Regions from separate parts of the Falsiruegeria litorea R37 genome, predicted to be linked through region 1. Evidence: riboswitches for the same ligand, from Rfam matches in the RefSeq annotation. Region 1 holds a riboswitch; each other region holds the start of a gene.

Evidence for each region. Region 1 has a riboswitch for cobalamin ahead of TRL7639_RS15100 (DUF1636 family protein). Riboswitches for the same ligand answer to the same signal wherever they lie in the genome.
Region 2: another riboswitch for cobalamin. It lies ahead of TRL7639_RS01330 (hypothetical protein); the one in region 1 lies ahead of TRL7639_RS15100 (DUF1636 family protein).
Region 3: another riboswitch for cobalamin. It lies ahead of TRL7639_RS13300 (ABC transporter substrate-binding protein); the one in region 1 lies ahead of TRL7639_RS15100 (DUF1636 family protein).
Region 4: another riboswitch for cobalamin. It lies ahead of TRL7639_RS05000 (ABC transporter ATP-binding protein); the one in region 1 lies ahead of TRL7639_RS15100 (DUF1636 family protein).

What each region holds. Positions count from the first base shown of each region.
Region 1 is NZ_FWFO01000002.1:311,990-317,121, forward strand. It holds gene cobN (cobaltochelatase subunit CobN) at 1-1,422, opposite strand, end outside; gene cobW (cobalamin biosynthesis protein CobW) at 1,438-2,493, opposite strand; gene TRL7639_RS15100 (DUF1636 family protein) at 2,497-2,871, opposite strand; cobalamin riboswitch at 2,950-3,160, opposite strand; gene TRL7639_RS15105 (LysR substrate-binding domain-containing protein) at 3,233-4,117, opposite strand; gene TRL7639_RS15110 (NAD(P)-dependent oxidoreductase) at 4,241-5,132, shown strand, end outside.
Region 2 is NZ_FWFO01000001.1:265,531-270,662, reverse strand. It holds gene TRL7639_RS01355 (bifunctional 2',3'-cyclic-nucleotide 2'-phosphodiesterase/3'-nucleotidase) at 1-726, shown strand, start outside; RNA gene ffs (signal recognition particle sRNA small type) at 769-867, shown strand; gene rsgA (ribosome small subunit-dependent GTPase A) at 1,045-2,076, shown strand; gene TRL7639_RS01340 (alpha/beta hydrolase family protein) at 2,113-2,976, opposite strand; gene TRL7639_RS01335 (TetR/AcrR family transcriptional regulator) at 3,070-3,633, shown strand; cobalamin riboswitch at 3,651-3,860, shown strand; gene TRL7639_RS01330 (hypothetical protein) at 3,949-4,347, shown strand; gene TRL7639_RS01325 (protein-tyrosine phosphatase family protein) at 4,597-5,100, opposite strand.
Region 3 is NZ_FWFO01000001.1:2,731,511-2,736,642, reverse strand. It holds gene TRL7639_RS13310 (ABC transporter permease) at 1-765, opposite strand, end outside; gene TRL7639_RS13305 (ABC transporter permease) at 758-1,333, opposite strand; gene TRL7639_RS23470 (hypothetical protein) at 1,410-1,532, opposite strand; gene TRL7639_RS23115 (hypothetical protein) at 1,681-1,860, opposite strand; gene TRL7639_RS13300 (ABC transporter substrate-binding protein) at 1,832-3,445, opposite strand; cobalamin riboswitch at 3,735-3,942, opposite strand; gene TRL7639_RS13295 (NAD(P)/FAD-dependent oxidoreductase) at 3,989-4,390, opposite strand; gene TRL7639_RS13290 (GNAT family N-acetyltransferase) at 4,397-5,132, opposite strand, start outside.
Region 4 is NZ_FWFO01000001.1:1,005,509-1,010,640, forward strand. It holds gene TRL7639_RS04990 (FecCD family ABC transporter permease) at 1-969, opposite strand, end outside; gene TRL7639_RS04995 (ABC transporter substrate-binding protein) at 971-1,918, opposite strand; gene TRL7639_RS05000 (ABC transporter ATP-binding protein) at 1,937-2,722, opposite strand; cobalamin riboswitch at 2,971-3,178, opposite strand; gene TRL7639_RS05015 (DUF2971 domain-containing protein) at 3,878-4,927, opposite strand.

The sequences.
Region 1 (5,132 bases):
GAAAGATCCTTGCGAAAACGCCGCATCATCTTCGGGATTGCCCCAAGCATCTTGCAAATTTTGGCGTAGCTCGGGCGAGACTGTGGCAAGGGCTTGGCGGTAGTCTTCGACCGGCCACGAAATCGCCGCATTTTGCAATTCTTCAGAGATGGATGCCTCGGGGGCGGTTTTGTAGCCTTGTGATTGCAAGTCGGACAGCATGGCTTCGGCCGACGCCAGAGCGTCCAGACCGACAGCATGAGCCATCTGCCAGTCTTTGCCGGGATAGGTCGAAAGCACCATGACAGGAACCTGCTCTGCCTTGGGTTTGGTGCTCAGGTTCAACCAGCCGCTGACGCGGTCAATGACTGCTTCGATCCGGTCTGCATCGGGGCGGTGGGTAAAGCGGGAATACTCCAGATCCGGATCTTTCCGGCCCGGTTCCTTGAAGGACACGACGCTGGTGTTGATGCGCCCATCCACCTCGGGCAGCACCACATGCATGGCAAGATCTGCTGGTGAGAGCCCGCGCTCGGCCTCGGCCCAGGCTTTGCGGCGCGAGGTTGACAGGGCAACCTGGAACACAGGCGCATCTGCGGCATCCAGCGGAGATGTGCCAGAGGCACCGCGACCCGAGAAGGAGGTGGCGTTGATGATCGCGTCTGGTGACAGGGATTGCATCTGTTCACGCAACCACGCGGCGGCCTTTGGCGCCTTGAGGGAGGGGGCAAAGAGCCCCAATGCGTCGTAGCCGCGGGCGCGCAGGGCCTCGATCATGGCCTTCACCGGGGCGGTGTCTGCAGATGTGAGATAGGCGCGATAGAATGTGACCAACACGCGGGGCTTGTCGCTGCCAAACGCGGACGCCGGGTCGATGACACCGCGATCCGGGCACCACGCGCCAAATTCGGGCAGGGATTTGGACCCCATGACCGGACCGGCATAAAGCCCGGTTGCCAGCGCCATTTGCGCCAGGGCTGCCTGCGCTGCCACTTCACCACCGGTATCGCACAGATGCGCCAGGCGGCGCAGGGTCGAGACGGGCAGGGTAGAATACTCATCCAGCCGCGTGTCCTCGCGCCCGTCAGCGGGAAGCACAGCCAGTGCCAGCCCCTTGGCTTGGGCCAACGCCAGCACCTGTTGCAGACCGTAAGCCCAGTAAGGCACCCCGCCGATCAGACGGATCAGGATGCCCTTGGCCCCTTCGAGCGTCTGTTCGACATAGGTGTCGACGGACAGGGGGTGTTTCAGTGCGGCCAGGTTTGCCAGCCGCAGCGAGGGCATGCGCCCCTCGGGACCGCCGCCACGATGCCAGCCTGCCGCAAAAGCCCCCAGATCACTGTCCGAGAACGACAGCACGACCAGATCACCGGGCGTCTGCCCCAGATCCATCGGTGTATCGGCCTCATCCAGACCGTGGCTTTCGCGAAAGACGACATGCATTGGCGGTCTTGGTCCTTATTCTGCCGGCTCAAACTGACCGGCGAGGATGTCGCGGATGCGCGCCTCTTGGATGTCGTCATGCTCGGCAATGACAACGACCCGGCCCAGACGGTTTTCTTCCGCCTTCCAGGGGCGGTCGAACTGATGACGCACGCGCGCGCCAACGGCCTGCACCAGCAGGCGCATCGGTTTGCCTGCAACGGCGGCATAGCCTTTGACGCGCAGAATGTTCAGCTCGTTGGCCAGACGTTCGATCCGATCAACCAGTTCTTGTGGGTCGGTCAGCTCGGGCAGCTCAACCACGATGCTTTCAAAGTCATCATGCTCGTGGTCGTGGTGGCCGTCGTGATGGCTGGGGCGCGCTTCCATGTCGTCTTCGGCCGCAGCTTCCAGACCCAGAACAACACGCACATCTACGACGCCCTCGGCCACCTCGACCACGGGCAGCGGGCGGGGGGCTTCGGCTGCGATGATCTCTTTGGCTTTGGCGATGCCATCGGGGCCTGCCAGATCCGGTTTGGTCAGCAGGATGATATCCGCGCAGGAAATCTGGTCTTCGAAGACTTCGGACAGGGGCGTCTCGTGATCAAGGCTGTCATCGGCCAGGCGCTGCGCGTCCACCGCCTCGACGTTGGGGGCGAAACGGCCTGCGGCGACGGCTTCGGCATCGGCCAGAGCGATCACACCGTCGACGGTGATTTTCGAGCGGATATCGGGCCAGTCGAAGGCTTTCAGCAGCGGCTTGGGTAGCGCCAGACCGGATGTTTCGATCAGGATGTGCTCGGGGCGCGGCTCTAGCGCCATCAGAGCTTCGATGGTCGGGATGAAGTCATCGGCCACGGTGCAGCAGATGCAACCGTTGGCCAGTTCCATGATGTTCTCGGCAGGGCAATCCGGGATCGCGCAGGATTTCAGGATTTCGCCATCGACGCCAACATCGCCAAACTCGTTGACGATCACGGCCAGGCGCTTGCCTTGCGGGTTCTGCATCAGGTGACGCACAAGCGTTGTTTTGCCCGAACCAAGGAAGCCGGTGATGACAGTGACGGGAAGTTTTTCGAGGGTCGACATGGGTCAGGCTCCGATCGGGGGGATGCGCGCGGCGCAGTTTTTGCGGAAATGGACGGGACGCTCGCGCCAGGGCACAATCCCGTCGGCGGTGGCGTGGTATTTGGTGGCGCCTTCGACGATGACATCGACGTCGTCGGCCTCGTTCAGGTTTTCATAGACAAAGGTCCAGCGCGACGGCCCGCCGCGCAGCACGACCGAGCAACCCTGATCGCAGTTGGACAGGCATTCGACGGCTTTCAATTGGACACCTTCAGGCAGCTCTGCCTCTTCCAGTGCCTTGTGCAAAAGCGTGCCGGGTCGTTGGTTGTCGTCCTCGATGGGCAGACCACGGCGGCACGTAGTGCAGACCAGCAGCTCGACTGGTGCAAAATCACTCATCTCTCTCATCCCCCCTTGGGTTTCGGGGGACGGGGTATGCGCGGGCCATCAGCCCGTCACCGGAACACCCCGTCCGGTTTGGTCTTTCAGGTGTTGGCAGGTCTCCCGGCTTGCGGATGTCAGAGAGGCGTCTCTGTCGGGCGACCCGCCTTCCCGGCCTGATTGGCCAGTGGCTTGGGCACCCTCTCCGGTCACGGTCGCGGGGGCGGCTGTGTTTAATCGGCTGGACGCCGAATGACACATTCCCTTTTCATCTGTTTGCACAGACACCAACGCAAGCGACATGGGGCATGCGGGCAGGCCTTGTCAAGCTTGGGACAGGTGCCAGAGCAGCGGGGCAGAGAAAAGCGACCGGATGCAGTCAGCCAGCGGCATTACCATCGAGCCGATCCCGCAGCCAGGCGATGAACAGCTGGGCTGAGGCGGACTGTGTCGCCGGTTCTTCTGCATGAATCAGATAGTGCGACTGCGCAAAGGGAATCGCAGGCCCCGCGATTTGCAATGGCGCGCCCTGGTCGATGGCGTTCCGGGCGAACCGGCTGAGGATCGTGGCATAGCCTGCACCGCCCATGACCAATTGCAGGGCAGCGACCGTTGTATCCACCGAATGGCGGGGCGTTTTTTGAGCCGGGGGCAGGCCGTGCGCCTCGAAATACCGGGCCCAGTTGTCTTCGTAGCCAAGGATATGGATCAATGGCCCGGATTGCAGCGCATCAACGCTTGGTTTCGGGGCATCTGCACGACAGACCGGAACGATGGTTTCATCACACAGTTTTTCGGCCCGCAGACCGGGCCAATCGCCATAGCCCAGGCGGATTTCCACATCGACATCATCAACCTTGGTGCTGTCGGCCCAGATATTGGAAACAAGGCGCACGGGGATGTCGGGATAGAGCGTGTTGAACGCGGGCAGCTCTGCCGCGATCCAATAGGTTGCCGTGGAAATGGCCGCGCGAATGGTCAGGGTCTGGCGACTGTCGCCGCCAAACAGCGCATTGGTGCTGAGCGAGATGTCCGACAGTGCGCGGCGCACGGTCAGCGCATAAGACTGCCCCAACTCGGTCAGCTCCAACCGGCGCGCGGCGCGGGTGAAGAGTTTTGCGCCCAGATTTCCCTCAAGTGAGCGGATGTGCAGGGACACCGCAGTCTGCGTCAGCCCCAGTTCGCGTCCGGTTTCGGTAAAGTTCAGATGCCGGGCGGCGGCCTCGAACGTGCGCAGCCAGATCGGGTTGGGAAGTCGGTCCATTTATCACCAAAAAAATTTAGACATTTACTGCATTATTATTCATTTCTCTTGGCACATGTCACGCGGAATACTCTGCTCCAGAATCGTATACACGGGCATGCTGCCCGTTTGGGAGGATACATCATGAAAGTTGGCTTCATCGGTCTGGGCAACGTGGGCGGCAAGCTCTCGGGCTCGCTTCTGCGCAATGGCATCGATCTGACGGTGCACGATCTGAGCGCGGCGTTGGTTGATGACTTTGTTGCGCGTGGGGCCAGCCGGGGCGAAAGCCCGGCGCAGCTGATGCGCGATTGCGACGCAGTGATCACCTGTCTGCCGTCGCCCGCAGCATCGGACGCGGTGATGCAGGAAATGCTGCCCGAGGTCACCGAAGGCAAAATCTGGATGGAGATGTCCACGACGGATGAAGCAGAAGTCAAACGTTTGGGAGCCATGGTGATCGAACGGGGCGGGGCGGCTGTGGATTGCCCGGTGTCCGGCGGGTGCCACCGGGCCGACACCGGCAACATCTCGATCTTTGCGGGCTGTGATCGCGAGACGTTCGAACGCATCTTGCCGTTCCTGACCACCATGGGCCGCCGTGTCCTGCACACGGGTGATCTGGGCTCGGCTTCGATCCTGAAAGTTGTCACCAACTATCTGGCTACTGCGAACCTGGTCACCTGCTGCGAGGCGCTGGTGACAGCCAAGGCGGCGGGCATGGACCTGAACACCACTTATGAGGCGATGAAGATCAGCTCAGGCACGTCTTTTGTGCATGAGACCGAAAGCCAGGTGATCCTGAACGGTTCGCGCGATATCTCTTTCACCATGGACCTTGTGAAAAAAGACGCGGGTCTGTTCCACGAGGTGGCCAAACGCAACAATGTACCGTTGGAGATCGCACCTATGCTGGTGGACATCTTTGATGACGGCATCGCGCGCTATGGCGAGCGTGAGCTGTCGCCCAACATCATCAAACGTCTGGAAGAGGCCACCGGCCTGGACATTCTTGCTCCCGGCTTCCCGCCGGAAA
Region 2 (5,132 bases), on a different contig from region 1:
ACCTCCGCGCGCGACCTGCCGCTGCTGTCCGCTGCGGCCCCGTCCAAGTTCGGCGGGCGCGCAGGACCTCTCCGATACACCGACGTTCCTGCTGGAACGATCTCGATGCGTCATGTTGCAGACCTGCACGTCTTTCCCAACGAGTTGAGCGCGGTGATTGCGACAGGTGCACAAATTCGCGACTGGCTGGAAATGTCGGCGGGCGTGTTCAACCGGATTGTACCGGGTACAAATCACATGCCCCTGCGCGACCACGAACACCCCGGACACAACTTTGATGTCATTCACGGGCTGACCTATGAGGTCGACATCACAACGCCGGCGCGTTTCAACCCAGCCGGCGAGGTCTTGAATCCCGCCCACGGGCGCATCCACAATCTGCGTCACGCCGGAAGAAAGGTAGAAGACAATCAAAGGTTTGCGGTGGCTTTGCCGAACTATCGCGCCAATGGGGGTGGCAATTTCGCCGCCTTGCGCACCGCGCAACCGATCCCTGTGCCGTCACATCGGATCCAACAACTGATCCGGGACTATGTGGCAGGCAACCTGCCGCCAGAGCCGCAACTGACACAGCCAAGCTGGCGGCTTGCCCCTGTTGAAAACACTCATGTCCTTGAAACCACCGGACCTGCCGCCCGTGCACATCTGAGCGAGTTGCCCAAGGGATTAATCCAGGACCGGGGGCTCGACGCCGAAAGTTTCCTGCACCTGTCCATTGCCTTGTGACACGCCGCTTGTCTTTTCCAGCACCAGAGCCTATATCGGCCTCGAGAGGTTGGCGCGGGCGAGCGCCTCGCCAACCTGGTCAGGTCCGGAAGGAAGCAGCCACAACGAGCCCCGCTTGGGTCGATGTCCAACCTCTCACTTGATCCAACCCGGATCGGGTTCACGATACTTAGCCAATGGAGGGATTTCATGATTGTAGTTGCATCCCCTCGGGCAGAGACCGTCTGAACCAAAACTTTCGTCCCTGCCTGACCCACTGACGCAGTCGCGCGCTTTGCCGCCACTGCGGTTTGTTTGCATTCTGCAACAGGTAGACCAATGTCTTTTGACTATATGGACCTGGGATGGTCCAACCATTTTGCGGCGCAGATCCCTGCGCCAACATCCGATCACATCTATCGCATCTCTGCCGTGCATCGCGACCGGCTAAAGGGCTTGTCCCCTGCCGGAGAACGGGTTCTTTTGCCTCGTGCTAACCAGTCAACTGGCACCTTTGCCGTCGGCGATTGGGTCGCGGCAAGCTCCGATGGCTTGATCGACCAAACCCTGGACCGCAAAACACTGATGTCACGTCGGGCAGCAGGCAGCGGCGTGCATGCGCAGTTGATCGCGGCCAACGTCGATGTCTTGTTCATCACCAGTTCCTGCAATGCCGATTTCAACGTCGCGCGATTGGAGCGATTTCTGGCGCTGGCACATCAGGCCGGGTGTTACCCGGTTGTCGTACTGACCAAAGCCGACACCTGCGACAATCCGCAAAGCTATGTCCGCAAAGCCGAGCGGCTTGAGGCATTTCTGACAGTCCTTGCCGTGAACGCTCATGACAGCAGGGACATAAGTCAGCTGATGGCCTGGTGTCCGCACGGTCAGACCGGGGCCCTCGTCGGATCTTCCGGTGTGGGAAAAACCACGCTGACCAACGGGTTGACGCAAGCTCGGGACGCCACGGCTGGCATACGCGAAGACGACGCCAAGGGGCGGCACACAACCACATCCCGCGCCCTGCGTCACATGACCAACGGCGGGTGGCTGATCGACACACCGGGCATGCGGGCCTTGCGAATGCTTGATTCCCCGGACGGCATTGATGAGGTCTTTGCCGATCTTGTCGAGCTATCCCGTGACTGCCGCTTTTCGGATTGCGCGCATAGTTCCGAGCCCGGTTGCGCCATACGGGGCGCGATAGAGGCCGGAACTCTTGATCCAGATCGCCTGCGTCGCTGGCAAAAGCTGCTGCGTGAGGATCGGATGAACTCGGAAACCGTGGCCGAGGCGCGGGCGCGCGACAAAGCCTTTGGCAAGATGGTCCGTTCAGTGATGAAGGACAAGAAAGGCCGCAAGGGCCTGTAACCCATGCCGGGCGCCCCTAACTTGGGGTGCCCGGCGTTACAGGGCTGGCACCAGGTCGGGCCACAACGTCCGACTTCGACGCGCAAACGCCCCAAGATGGCCGACCTCTTTCAACCCATAATCCGAAGGCGTCAGGGTCTTTTTTTCGACCCCTGCCCCATAAAGCTCGGACAGTTTCCACACGCATTTGGGCGGAATGGTGTCGTCGTCGTTGAGGGCAATCATCGTCACCGGTGCCCTGCTGCGACCCCAATCAGGCGCTGGAATGGTTAGCCCGGCCTCGGGCAGATAGCTGCGGGGCGACGTGCACCATTTCCGCCATTGCCAATACACCTGCGGCGGCAAATCGGCTCCGAACCCCGTAATCTTGCCCGGCAGATAGCCGAGCACTTTCACCAGAAACGGCACATGCCCAAACCAAAAGAGCCGCGCCAGCCCCTGATACGGCCAATCGTGATCCGTGTGATGCACAAGCCCCGAGCACACGCCAATCATGCGATCCACATCCTCGATCCCGTCCTGTGACGGCATCAGCATCCCGCCCACGGAATGACCGATGACCCACAGCGGAACATCGGGAAACCGCCGCTTCATCTCGAACCGCGCTGCGGGCATGTCGATCAGGGCCCAATCGGACATGGTCACGGGCGAATCTTTCAATCGCCCCTTCAACGACGTGCCAAAATCTCGGTAGTCATAGGTCAGACACGCCATGCCGCGCGCTTCGACAAGCCACCGCGCAAAGTGTCGGTAATAGTCGCGCGGAACACCAGTGGCACCATTTAGAACCACTGCTGCCAGCGGCTTGCCAGCAGGCCGATACAGAACCGCCGACAATTCGGCCGGACCTGCGGGAAAGTGAAACTCCTCGACTTCGACAACAGTTTGATTGTCCAGCATCGTGCATCCTCTGACATAGCTCCGGCCACTAGACCGATCAGTCTAAACACATCACTGGACCATTCGGTCTAGTGGTGTCAATATCACGCGAACATGACCGAACGTCCGCTTCCAACCAAAGACCGCCTGATCCGCGCCGCTGCCGACCTGTTCCGGCGTAGGGGCTATCATGGGGTTGGATTGTCAGAGCTTTTGAGTGCAGCAGACGCACCCAAAGGCTCGCTCTATCATCACTTTCCCAACGGCAAATCCGATCTCGCCGTGGCCGCGGCCACCTGGGCCTCGGACGAGATGTTGCGCCTTATCGCAGCCTCTTTCGAACCGGCAGAGGATTTTCCCTCTGGTACACAAACCTTGTGCCATAAGGCAGCAAAGCTCTTTGACAATTCAGGCCAGTGGGACGGTTGCCCGATCTCAGCGACACTGTTTGAAGGGCCAGACAACACAGGTTTTCGCCAGCACGCGCACCACCTTTACGAGGGCTGGATTACCGAAGTAACCCACCACGCTGCACGCCTGGGTGAGGCGCATCCCCGCGACACCGCCGACACGCTGTTCATTCTTTTACAAGGCGGCTGGCAATTGGCGCGTGCCCGACAAAGCTCGGATGAGTTGCGCAAACTACCCGATCGGCTGTTTGCGACCAAAACCGATTGACGCCAACCCCATCCAACCGCTAGCCATCTCATGATGGTTCCCGCGCCGCGAATCCGCGACCGGGATGAAAAGGGAACACGGTGCGGCCCAATCTGAGGCCAAGTCCGCGACTGCCCCCGCAACTGTAAGCGGAGAGCGACGCCGAAACACCACTGACCGCAAGGTCGGGAAGGTCGGCCAAGCGATGACCCGCAAGTCAGGAGACCTGCCATCGAAACTGAAACTCGAACCTGGGCGGGGCGTCCGGGCCGAATCGATGGCACCCAAGCCACCTTTTCCGGTCACATTCCCCTTTCCCTGCGCGGAGGGCGCAACATGATCTGGAAGACCAACACTCACCTGTTTTCAGCGACCGTGTGTCAGCACACCGGCAAAACCTGCCCTGCGGTGCAACGCATGGCCGAGAAGCTGTCGCAAGCCATGGTAGCGTCAAAGCCCATGACATCCGACGATTTCGAGATCGAAGGAAACAGCGTCCTAAAGCATTGCCCGATGGAATGTCCGGCCCGGTTCACTGCCAGCCATGATCGCATACGCATCTTCTGCGGTGTGACCCCCGAGGCAGAAACAGAGGATTTGAACCGATTTGCAGACGCGTTGTTTGATCCACAACCGCGGCCTATGCCTGCCGGGACATTCGAGCGTCCCTGCGCCCTTGCCGAGGCGGTGCCCACCAACATCGAGACCCAAACTGTGCACCACGCCGTTCTCTGACGGAGGGACATTGGCGGCCTCGGGGTGCTCCCGCCCGTCATTGGCGTTCCTGACGGAACGCCGCCTCCCGTTGGGCCGAGCCTCGCTTCGCTCGGCGGGTTGCGCTTGGTTCGACCCGCCTACCTAGATTACCGTATACAGCGCGTTTTGGCCGGTTGGGCGCAAGTGCCATCTGCGAAGCTGAAAACGCCACAGGCGCGAGTGTACCCTGGCCCTATGACGGCCACAACAAAGCTTAGGGTCAGGACCCTAGTCAAGCACACGCAAAATGCGACCGGTCGAGGCCCATTGCATCTGCTCATCCGTCTCGACGGCACAGGGGCGTACGGCCCGCAAACGTTTCTGCGCCTCACGCGGGTTCTCCCCGCATTCGACCATAAGGCGCAGAGCAATCATGCCGGAGCGCCCACACCCTCCTTTGCAGTGCACCAGAACACGCCCGCCCCCGGACAAGGCTTGCCGCGCCGAGGCGCTCACATCTGACCATTGTTCCAGAAACACCTCACCCGGAACGCCGAAGTCCTCGATCGGCAAGTGCACCCAGCGACAAGCCCGCCCCTGGATGTCCGCACCAAACATGCTGGCGCCATGCTGTAACATCTCGACCTCGGTGGTCATGGACAGCACCAGCCCCGGCGCCCAGGACGCAATCAGGTCCAGATCTGTTTCGTAGTCGCCATACCGTCCTGGCAACGGGGAAATCGCCAGGGTGCCGCCGCCGACCTGCAACGCATAAATCACCATTTCCGACATGACTTCCCCCAAGGAATTCAAAAGGCTCAAAC
Region 3 (5,132 bases), on a different contig from region 1:
GTCACGCAAAACGTCACCGCACAAATTGATCAAAAGCGCACTGAGCACAACCGCAAGTCCGGGCCAGATCATCAGTAGGGGCATTGATCTCATATGCACGCGAGCGTCCAGCAACATTGTGCCCCATTCAGGTGTCGGTGGCTGTACGCCAAAGCCAAGAAACCCCAGTGCCGAGATCCCAAGGATCGCGCGAGCGAACATGCCTGTCCACACCACGATCAGCGACGGCATCAACGAGGGCAGAGAATGCCAACGTGCGATCGCAACCGGTGACATCCCTGCCAGTTGGGCTTGAATGACGTAACCGCGCGTCTTGACGGACAATGCGATGCCACGAGCCACGCGCGCATAGCGCATCCATCCCATGACGCTGAGCGCGAAGATCAGGCTGCCCGTGCCCGCGCCCAAGAGGCCCGCGATGACAACGGCGGCGACCAATTCGGGAAGGGCAAGAAATGCGTCCGTCGTCCGCATGATACCCCAGTCCAGCGCTTTGCCGCCGTTTGCCGCTGTCAGTCCTGCAATTGTACCGATGGTCAGGCCGATGACGGATACCAAAAAGGCCAACCCCAAGGACCATTGCGCACCATAGAGGAGACGGGACAGAACATCCCGGCCAAGGGCGCCCGTGCCCAATGGCCATTCAGCTGACGGCGCGCTAAGCCGATTGGGGATGTCGATGGCCGTTGGGTCCTGTGGTGCCAGGCTTGGCCCGATGAGGGCCAGCAGAACAAGAGCACCGGCCAGGACAAAAACGCTACGCATCACGCACTCCCATCCTTGGATCAACCAACTGATAGATCAAATCGGTTATCAGATTGACGGTCACAAACAGCACTGCGGTCAGCAGAACAACGGCCTGCACCTTGGGAAAATCACGTGCCTCGATCGCGTGAACCAGAAAGCCACCCAATCCGGGGCGGCCAAAGATGACCTCGACCATGACCGCGCCTTCGAGAAGAAACGCCAGCTCAAGTCCAAAAACGGTGATCACGGGGATGATGGCGTGAAGGGCTACGTGGTTTTGTTCGATGTGCCGTTTCGAAACACCACGGCACCGGATCGCAGGCAGGAACGGTTGGCCGCGTGCCTCAAGAAGGCCTGAACGTATAATCCGGGTCAGAGAGGCGGCGACACCAAGCCCAAGGGTCAGAGCAGGCAGCACGAGATGTGCGCTGGTGCGGGCCCCCATCGCGGGAAGCCAAGCCAGATGCACGGCAAAGAGCAGGATCAGAAACAGGCCCAGCCAATAGGCTGGGATCGCAGCTCCAAGCGAGGCCAGCGCAACGGCAAATCGATCCAGCAGGCTGCCGGGTCGCCAGGGGCGTTCCATAACAGGACGAGCGTGGCAATGGCCGCACTGCTGATCACGACGATGGCACGCAACCCCAAGCTCAGGATGCCAAGGATCATGCCGCGTGCTCCAAGGCGCCTAGTGCAAAGGCGGCGTCACGCAAGATCTCGCCATATTGGGTTCGCGGTTGCGTGATGAATGCCAGCGGGGCGCTGACCTCTTTGATCCGACCGGACATAAGAACCGCAATCTCATCCGAAAAAGCACAAGCATACCCCAGATCATGGGTGATGATCAGTGCGGCGAAGCCTTCTTCGGTCTGTAGATCGGCAATCAGGCGTGCCGTGTGTTTTTGTGTGACCGCATCAAGGGCCGACAGCGGTTCGTCAAACAGGATCAGCGGCGGCGCGGCGATCAGCGCGCAGAATGCCGACGCGTTGTGCCTGACCGATTGAGACCTCGGTGGGTTTTCTGTTCAACAGATCCTTGGACAGTTCAAGGCCATCGCACAACCGGTCCAGACGGTTCGGAGGCAGTTTAACTTTCCGCGCATTGACCGGCTCCATATCCGATTGATGCAGTGGCAACACCGGGTTGAACGCAGATCGGGGCTCCTGCATGACCAAGGCAGGATGACAGGAGCGCACTGAAGCGCCAGACCAGGTGATGGTTCCCATGCACGGCATAGCCGGGCAGACCGGGGCGTGCGACGTTGACCTGGCTGACGTGGAACACGGGGATCAGGGCCGCCTCGGACGCGATGATTTCTTGGGCTTTGTCATAAATCGCCTCGCGTTTGTCCTGTTCGAAGGTCAGGCGACCATCGGCCAAGAGCTTGTCGAGATCAGAATTCGCATAGCGACCAGCGTTCGATCCACCGTCAGATTTCAACAGCGTTTCCAGTACTGCGCCGGGATCGCCCTGCGGGGTCATAACCCAGGCCTGCAAGAACATGTCCGCATCCCCGTTGGCAATGGCATCGTTGCTGGCGCCATATTCACCGACCCGAACATTGGCTTTGACGCCGATGGCCTGCAGAAACGCTTGCGTCAGCTCGGCCGTGGGGGGCAGGGCCGCGCGCGAGGAGTAGGTGACGATGTCAATCTCAAGCGGCTCGCCATCCAGCATCCATTGGCCTCCTTCTTTGACGGCGCCAGCCTCGGCCAGCAGGGCCTCGGCCTTGGCCATGTCATAGGGCGCGGGAATGTCAGCGGCCCAGCCTTTGCCCGGGGGGAACATGGTGCCTGCGGGAACGCCACCAACACCGGACAGCACCGCGTCGACAATACCCTGAAGGTCAATCGCAACCGACACGGCCTGGCGGACAAGCGGGTTTGCCATCGGGCCGCTGGCCGCATTCACGGTGTAGAAATACAGACGCGCGGTCGGGGCGGAAAAGCCAAGCGCACCGGTTTCCTTGATCCGGTCGAAGTCGGTTTCGGGATAGTTGATCACCATGTCCACTTCACCAGCCTCAAAAGCCAATGCGGCAGAGGCCGGATCCCCCGCGACAACGACGCGAACCTCTTCCAGGCGGGGGGTGCCCAGACGATAGACGGCGTTGGCTTCGGCACGGTAAAGCTGCTCGGGGATCGCTTCGCGGAACACAAACGGACCGGTTGCGTTGATCGGATAGGCGTCAGAGGCCGCGCCGATGATGGCGATTGCGGGTTCTGACAGGGTCCAGGGGAAGGCGGCGTTGGGGCTGTTGGTCTCAAACACCACCACAGCGTCGCCATCTGCCGACATGCCTGCCAGATCCAGCAGTTTGTCCACGCGTTTGTTGTGTCCTGTGTGACCCTCTTGCGAGATCGCGGAAATCGCGTCGATCACCGCCTGGGCCGTCACGGGCGCGCCATCGTGGAAGGTCACCCCGTCGCGCAGGGTCACGCGCCAGGTGGTGGGCGAGGCTTGTTCGATCCCGGCCGCGAGGCGGGGGTACAGGTTCAGATCATAGTCGATGCCCATCAACGTCTCGGTCACGCCGGTCTGGTTCGACATCCAGCCATTGTAGCCTGCGCGCGGGTCGGGAACTTCGGCATTTGGGCCAAATCCGGTTGAAATTGGCAAGCTTCCTTGTTGCGCTGAGCTGGGTAGTGCGGGCGCAAGTGCCACGAGGGCTGCAAGCGCGAAACGAGAGGCTAGGGACATGTTGAAATTCCTTCTGAATGGCAAGCAATTCCGCTTTCTTGTGCTGGGACTCACCGCGACGAGGAATTAAAATGATATGTTATTGCATAACAATAAGCCGTGTGAGACATTCTTGCAAAGCGGCTTTAAAATCGGTGTAACCACCTAATTTTAAATCTAAATTTCATCCTGTATCCCCCCGGCGAGTCCAGCCGTTCTGTTGGGTGTATTCAAAGGAAGGTGCTCTCTGCAGACGTTGAAAATGTCACCTCTACGGATTGACCGTTGCCCTGAGCGCGCCCCGCACCCGAACAGGATGAACACCTCGGCAGGCCTCCTGGCTCGCAGATCTAGGCTGGGCCGGGCCTTCCCAGTGCTTTGATCACTCCAGTGGCAAATCCGGCTTAGTTCATCGCTTACTGTTGCGGGGGGCAGCCGCAGGTTTGACCGAACGGGTCGCACTGCGTTCCCTTTTCATCGAACGCCGAAGCGCTCGAACCGAAGCAGATGCGTCACTAAATACCCATGCGAAAGGGCCAAGTCGCGAGTGGGTTCAACCGAAGGTTAAAACTCGGCGACCTTGCCCCAGGAAGACGCACGCAAGCGCGACAAGCGGAACTGCGTGGGATCAACAATCGGCGTGGCGCCGGTAAGCAAATCAGCAACCAGATGGTCTGCTGCGGGACCAATGCCAAACCCATGACCGCTAAAGCCCGCTGCCAACAGGAAACCGGGTAGGGTGTCTGACAGGTCAATCACGGATACGCCATCTGGGGTGCTGTCGATGAACCCGGCCCAACTGGTCAGGACTTTGGCACCTTGCAAAGCGGGCAGCAGGGTTTGACTGCGCTCTAGGGTGGTTTTTACAATGGAGGCATTGGGTTTCGGGTCCAGAATGCGGTGCCGTTCCATCGGTGTGGGGCGATCCAGGGCCCATCGGCTGCGCATCTCCTGCGGAGCAGGCATGGACCGCTACCCCAGACCTTGGCTGAACACGGCCATTCTGTCAGGGGCGGCCGGGATTGTTCCGCGCTCCATCACGGGGGATTGGTTCGTCATGAACAGGCCCGCATCCGCCAGCCAAGGGGTAAGGTCGACGTTGCGAACGATGTCGAGGCGCACAAATTGCCCGACCAACCCCTTCAGGTGGTGCGCGATCAAGGTTTTAGTGTCTTGTACGTCTTGTGCCACCACTGGCCCGATCACATACCCCCGGCCAAAGCGACGACACCCGGCAAAGCCGGTAACGTCGCTCCTGCTTCGCATCACGGCCAGTTCACCATTCTCGGCAAGCCATTCAATCAATGCCGACCTGTCGCCGCCATAGCTTTGGCTTTCCAATCGGCGAATGCTGTCCAGATCCCTGGGTTGCGCGTCCTGGGCGCCGATGGCCTCTGGCGCAGCTGTAAGGGTTCCTTGATGTTGGACCAGTCGCGCTACGTCCTGAAACCCAAGCTTTTCATACAAAGGTCGGCCCGAACGGGTCGAGACCAGCCTGATGTTGCGATCTGTTGCTCCCAGAAGTGAGGTCATCAAGGCGCGCCCCAATCCCCGACCTCGGGCGTCCGGGGATGCGATCACCATATGGATGCTGGCCAGGTCAGGGCCGAAATCAGAACGCAACGCCGTCCCGGCAACCTGACCATTCCGTTTGGCGACAACCCCGGTTGAAAAGGCCAGCAGCATTTTCCAGTCGGATTGCCTGTGG
Region 4 (5,132 bases), on a different contig from region 1:
GATCGACCCAATGGATGTCGTGACTATCCCAACTGGAAGCTCTTGTGGAGCGAGTAGCAACCTGCTGAGGATGTCCGACCCCGTTAGCAAGATGGCACCTACAAGGGCCGCTGTTGGCAACAGGTTGCCATGCAAAGGACCGACAATACCTCGGGCAATATGGGGAACCATCAGTCCCACAAAGCCAATGACGCCAGCCACCGATACAAACGCTGCCGTGGCCAGAGCGGCCGCAAAGAACATGCTGAACCTTAGGCGCTGCACCGGCACGCCGAGTGTTGATGCCGTCAGGTCCCCTGTCAGCAAAGCGTCCAGCCAACGGCTGCGGTAATGGGCAAAAACCAGGATCAAGAGCAATCCAAGGCAAATCAGCGGAAAGGTCTCCCATCTGGCCAACCCTAGACCGCCCAGCATCCAGAAGATGACGGAATGCGCCGCCCGGCTGTCGCCTGCAAAAATCAGATAATTGGTGATGGCGGCGAATAGAAAAGACACCGCCAGCCCCGACAGGATAAGCTTTTCCGGTGCGCTGGTGCGCAATGCGTGAACCAGCGCCAGAACGATCCCTGATGCCACCAGGCCACCGCAAAAAGCCGCCAGCGGGAGAGTCCAAAACCCCAATACGTCTCCGGTGACAGTGATGACAAACACAGCCCCGGCGGCCGCGCCTGATGACAGCCCAAACAAAAACGGGTCGGCCAGATCATTGCGTGTGGTTGTTTGCAGGACAACGCCGACGACGCCCAAACCGGCGCCGATGACGGCCGCAAACAATGCGCGGGGTAAACGCAGGTCAAAGACGATCCGATGCATCGGCGACATTTCACCGTCAACGACCCCGGTGCCCAGCAGAATGGCTTTCAGAGCATCGCCAGCAGGAATGGGCGTGGTCCCGTAGATGGTCGAAATCAGCAAGAAGACGGCCAGGATGGCCGCCCCCAGTATCAAATTAAGGCTCAATCGCCCCATGTCAGTTAAGCTCGGGATGCATCGCCTGCACCATTTTCGAGATCGCCTTGATGCTTGCAGGCCCCGGTGTCAGCTCTTCATAGCGCAGACCGATCCAGCGTTCGTTCTTGACGGCGTCGGTTTGGGACATGACGGGGTGTTCCTGCAGAAACTTGAACGTATCCTCGGCGCCGTTGCCGGTTTGATAATCAAGCAACACCAGAAACTCGGGGTTCGCCGCTGCAACCGTCTCCCACGAGGTCCGACCCCAGCTGGTGTCCATGTCGTGGGTCACGTTTTCACCGCCCGCAGCTGCGATCATCGCATCCGGGATGGCAAACTTGCCGGCGGTGAACGGCGCATCGGCAGGACCATCCAGCAGGAAGACACGCGGCTTTGCCAGATCAGCGGTCTTGGCTTCGATTGCTGCCAGCTCATCCTTCCAGCCGGTCACCAGGGCTTCGGCCTTCTCGGATACCTGCATGACTTTCCCCAGACGAAGCACGTCGTTGAACAGCAAGTCCATGCTGGCTGCGGGGCGGTTTTGGTCCAGATGCACGCAGCTCTCAGACAGAATCATCGTCTTGATACCAAAGGGTTTCAGCGTGTCCGGCGTCACGTCACCGCCCGGCTTCATGCCATAGTACCAACCCGCAAAGAACAGATCCGGCTCAGCCGCGACCAGGTTTTCGACCGTGGGATACTTTGGCGCCAGTTCGGGAATGTCACCGCGCAGGTCGTCAAACTCGGGGCTAGTCTTGTACCAGCCGGTGATGCCGGTCAGGCCAACGATCTTGTCCTGCAGATCCAGGGCAAAGGCCATGTCGGTCATGTTCATGTCATGCACGATCAGCCGCTCGGGGGCAGTTTCAAAGGACAACGGTTCGCCGCAGTTGTCGACGGTGATCCCCTGTGCAGAGGCCCCGCCCGCCATGGCTGTGATCAGCGCCACGGACCAGATGTGTTTCATTCCCAAAGACTCCATAGTTCAGGTTGTACGTGTGGTTTTGCGAATGTCCAACGCCGGTATCATCCGGCCTTCGTGCTGAAAGCGCAGGTAATCGACGCCAAAGGTGTCGCGGACATGATTGGGTGTGAGTACCGCATCCACCGGCCCAAAGTGGGTGAGGCGCGTGGATTTCATCAATGCAACATGGGTGGCAAATTCGGGGATCATGACCAGATCATGCACGATCATCACGACTGTGATCCCCAGCCCGGCCACAAGCGAAAGCATCCGCCCCTTGGCGTCCGGGTCCAGATGGTTGGTTGGCTCGTCCAGAAACAACAACGAGGGCCGCTGCGCCAGCGCGCGTGCGATATGCGCCCGCTGACGCTCGCCGCCAGACAGCATCGACATCTTCTTGGCGGCCAGTTGGTCCAGCCCTGTTGTCATCACAATGCGGTTCAGTTCATCCGCGTTCTCCCGGGCCGAGCGGTCCGAGCGGATGGGGATCTGTCCCAAGGCCACGTAATCTCGCAGCGACAGCCGTCCGTCCGGCAATTCCTGCTGGCTGACGACCGCAATCATGCGGGCGCGTTCGACCGCGGGCATCTGTTTCAGGCTGTGTCCCTTGATCAGGACATCCCCCAAAGCCAGATCCGCCGCGCCGCAAAGCAGGTTCAAGAGCGTGGTTTTCCCCGCGCCGTTTGGGCCTGCGATCGCCAGAATCGCGCCTTGCTCCAAGTCGAACGAGGTGCTTTGCAACAAGGCGTCACCGTTCAGGGCATAGTATTCAAGATGACGCGCACTGAGAAAAGAGTGGCGGGTCATGGCCGATCCTCGGATGTGGCCCACGACGCGCGGCGCAATGCAGCCGGGGCTGTCACCCCAAGCAAATTGCAGCGTTTCAAGACGCTGCTTGATCGAATCCAGCGCGCGGTTTGGATCTGGCGAAATGGATCAGTTGATTTCAGCATTGCCCGCTCCGCTTGATGTCAAGCGCGGACAGTAGGTGCCGTTCATGTAAACACGCAACAAACGTGCCATCAAAGCCTCCTTCCAGGACGCCCCGTCCCGGGTTGGTTGAACATAAGATGGCAGGTCTCCTGACTTGCGGGTCGATGCTTGGCCATCCTTCCCGACCGTTTGGGTCAGTGGGTCACTGGCGTCGCTCTGCGCTTACAGTTGCGGGGGCAGTCACGGATTTGGCGCCGAAGGTTGGGCCGCACCGTATTCCCTTTTCATCCCTGGGATAACCTCCAGGAAACCATCGCGCTGTTGAGTGCCCGACTTTGATGGATGTGTCAACAAGCGACAATGTGTGATGGTCCGTCTGATGCCCAAAAGGGCCGCAGACACTGGCGTCAGTCGCGGGCTATCCGATTTGGAATTCTATCTGAAGGAAGATGGCTGGGGTGGTAGGAATTCCAGCCCGATGATCCCTTTCTTCGACTTACCCCGCCAGAGAGCCAAAGTGGGGCATTCCTGGGGGCCTTTTGGGAGTCTGGATACCCTTGGGTAGGTGCTCTGGGAGGGGGGACTGTAGGGGCCACAGAGAGGGCCTCCGGGTGGGTCCTGGAGAGGGTTCTCAGTGGTGGGTTTCTGTGGGGAGGTTCTTACTGGGAATAAGCAGAGATCCCCGGTAAGAGGTCCTGAGAGTGACTAACCAGATTAAGAACCCTTGGCATTCCAGACCCTTAGATGTGCACAGGTGGTCAGATCATCCCGAGGTTAGGGAACTGGTGGATAGGATCTGGGAGGGGTTCCTTGGGGAAAAGATCGCTGAAAGAGGACCTGGCCCGAAACCCAGGATGGGGTTTAGGAAGCAACTCAGGGTAGTGATCCTGGACCTGTACGTGGCTTGGTTGGATGATCCGGAGACGACTTGAACTCAAAGCAATCGCCCACGTCAGCTTCGCGCAGGAAGCGGGCTTTGCAAAGTCGCGAGACAAGGGTGTTTTGAACACTTTGCACAAGAATGGGCGTTCAAAGCTCATCGTCCCATGACGCGCATACTCGACCATCGTTGAAATTGGTCACTGTTAGAGATTGTGTTGACAACGGCTGGCCTGAAATTTTGCCAGATATCGCTTTCAACATTTCGGGCTCAATCTTTACGGACGATACGTCGTTCGGCCAGCCCCAGTCGATTTTTGTTTCCAGCTTCGAGGCCTGCATTTCTCCATTCTCATCCCAAGAGGACAACTCAATCGAGGCACCACATCCAGAAACGCATCTCGCTAAGTCATCATCAGGGCTGACTTTGCGGCCCTCAACAACTAGCGGGTTCCTCATTCCAAGGATGATGTGTTTAATGCTCTGAGGAGAAGCCTCTAGTGTGAAAACTTCGGACGGATGAGAGAGTGAAACCTTCGGTGCAACCGGCGTCGAAATCGGCGTTGGAGTATTGCCTGTCAGTCTCACCCATTCACTTGCAGTATGCGCAGCAGAAGAGAGCAACTTCACAATGCGAACTTCTTCTTCATAGTTCCAACAATGTTGTTTCATCAGAAAAATATGCCTAATAGCCGCTGCTATGTCTGGCACTTCAAGCTCGTCCATACCCAATTGAACCCACTGTGCAGCCGCACGGCCGGATTGTTCAACATCAGAAAATTCATACTGAGATTCTGTGAATGTACTCCCTGATTGGGCGTCAATCACGGTGTCTCTTTGATCTGAAAATAACAGATCTCCGTCATCATATCCTATCACAAAGCCAGTATGGTTCTCCCCGTAGTGGCTCCACATTAACGGATTGAGATGATTGCGGGTCATGCAAAGTATGCCAACGCTGTCAAGCAAGGGCTCAAGCCACGTCGGGGATAGCCCGTTTTGGTGTAACCAAAGGCGACCCTCCATTGGATCGTTGAATTTTGTGGGCTTACTAAAACCAAGAGAGTTCTTACTAATTGCTGCAAGGCCAGCACTAAATCCGTAATATTTGTAGAGAAGACCCATATTACCACCTTTGACTAGAATTAATTCGATTCCATGTGAGCCAATGTCATGAAAACTTAACTTACCAAAGTACAAGGAACATTTGTTGATGCATGGGCTTAAGGCAAGGGCCGCTTTGGGCTGCCTCCCGGCTGACAGATTTCACGACTTCGCAAGAATCCGGAGGTAATTGGACTTGTTCAGTTTTCCGCCTAGATTTGCGCGCAATAATAGGCTGACAAAACGTGAAAGGTTAGACGCTTCTCGACTGCATCAACTTATATCTCCAGACCTCAAATGA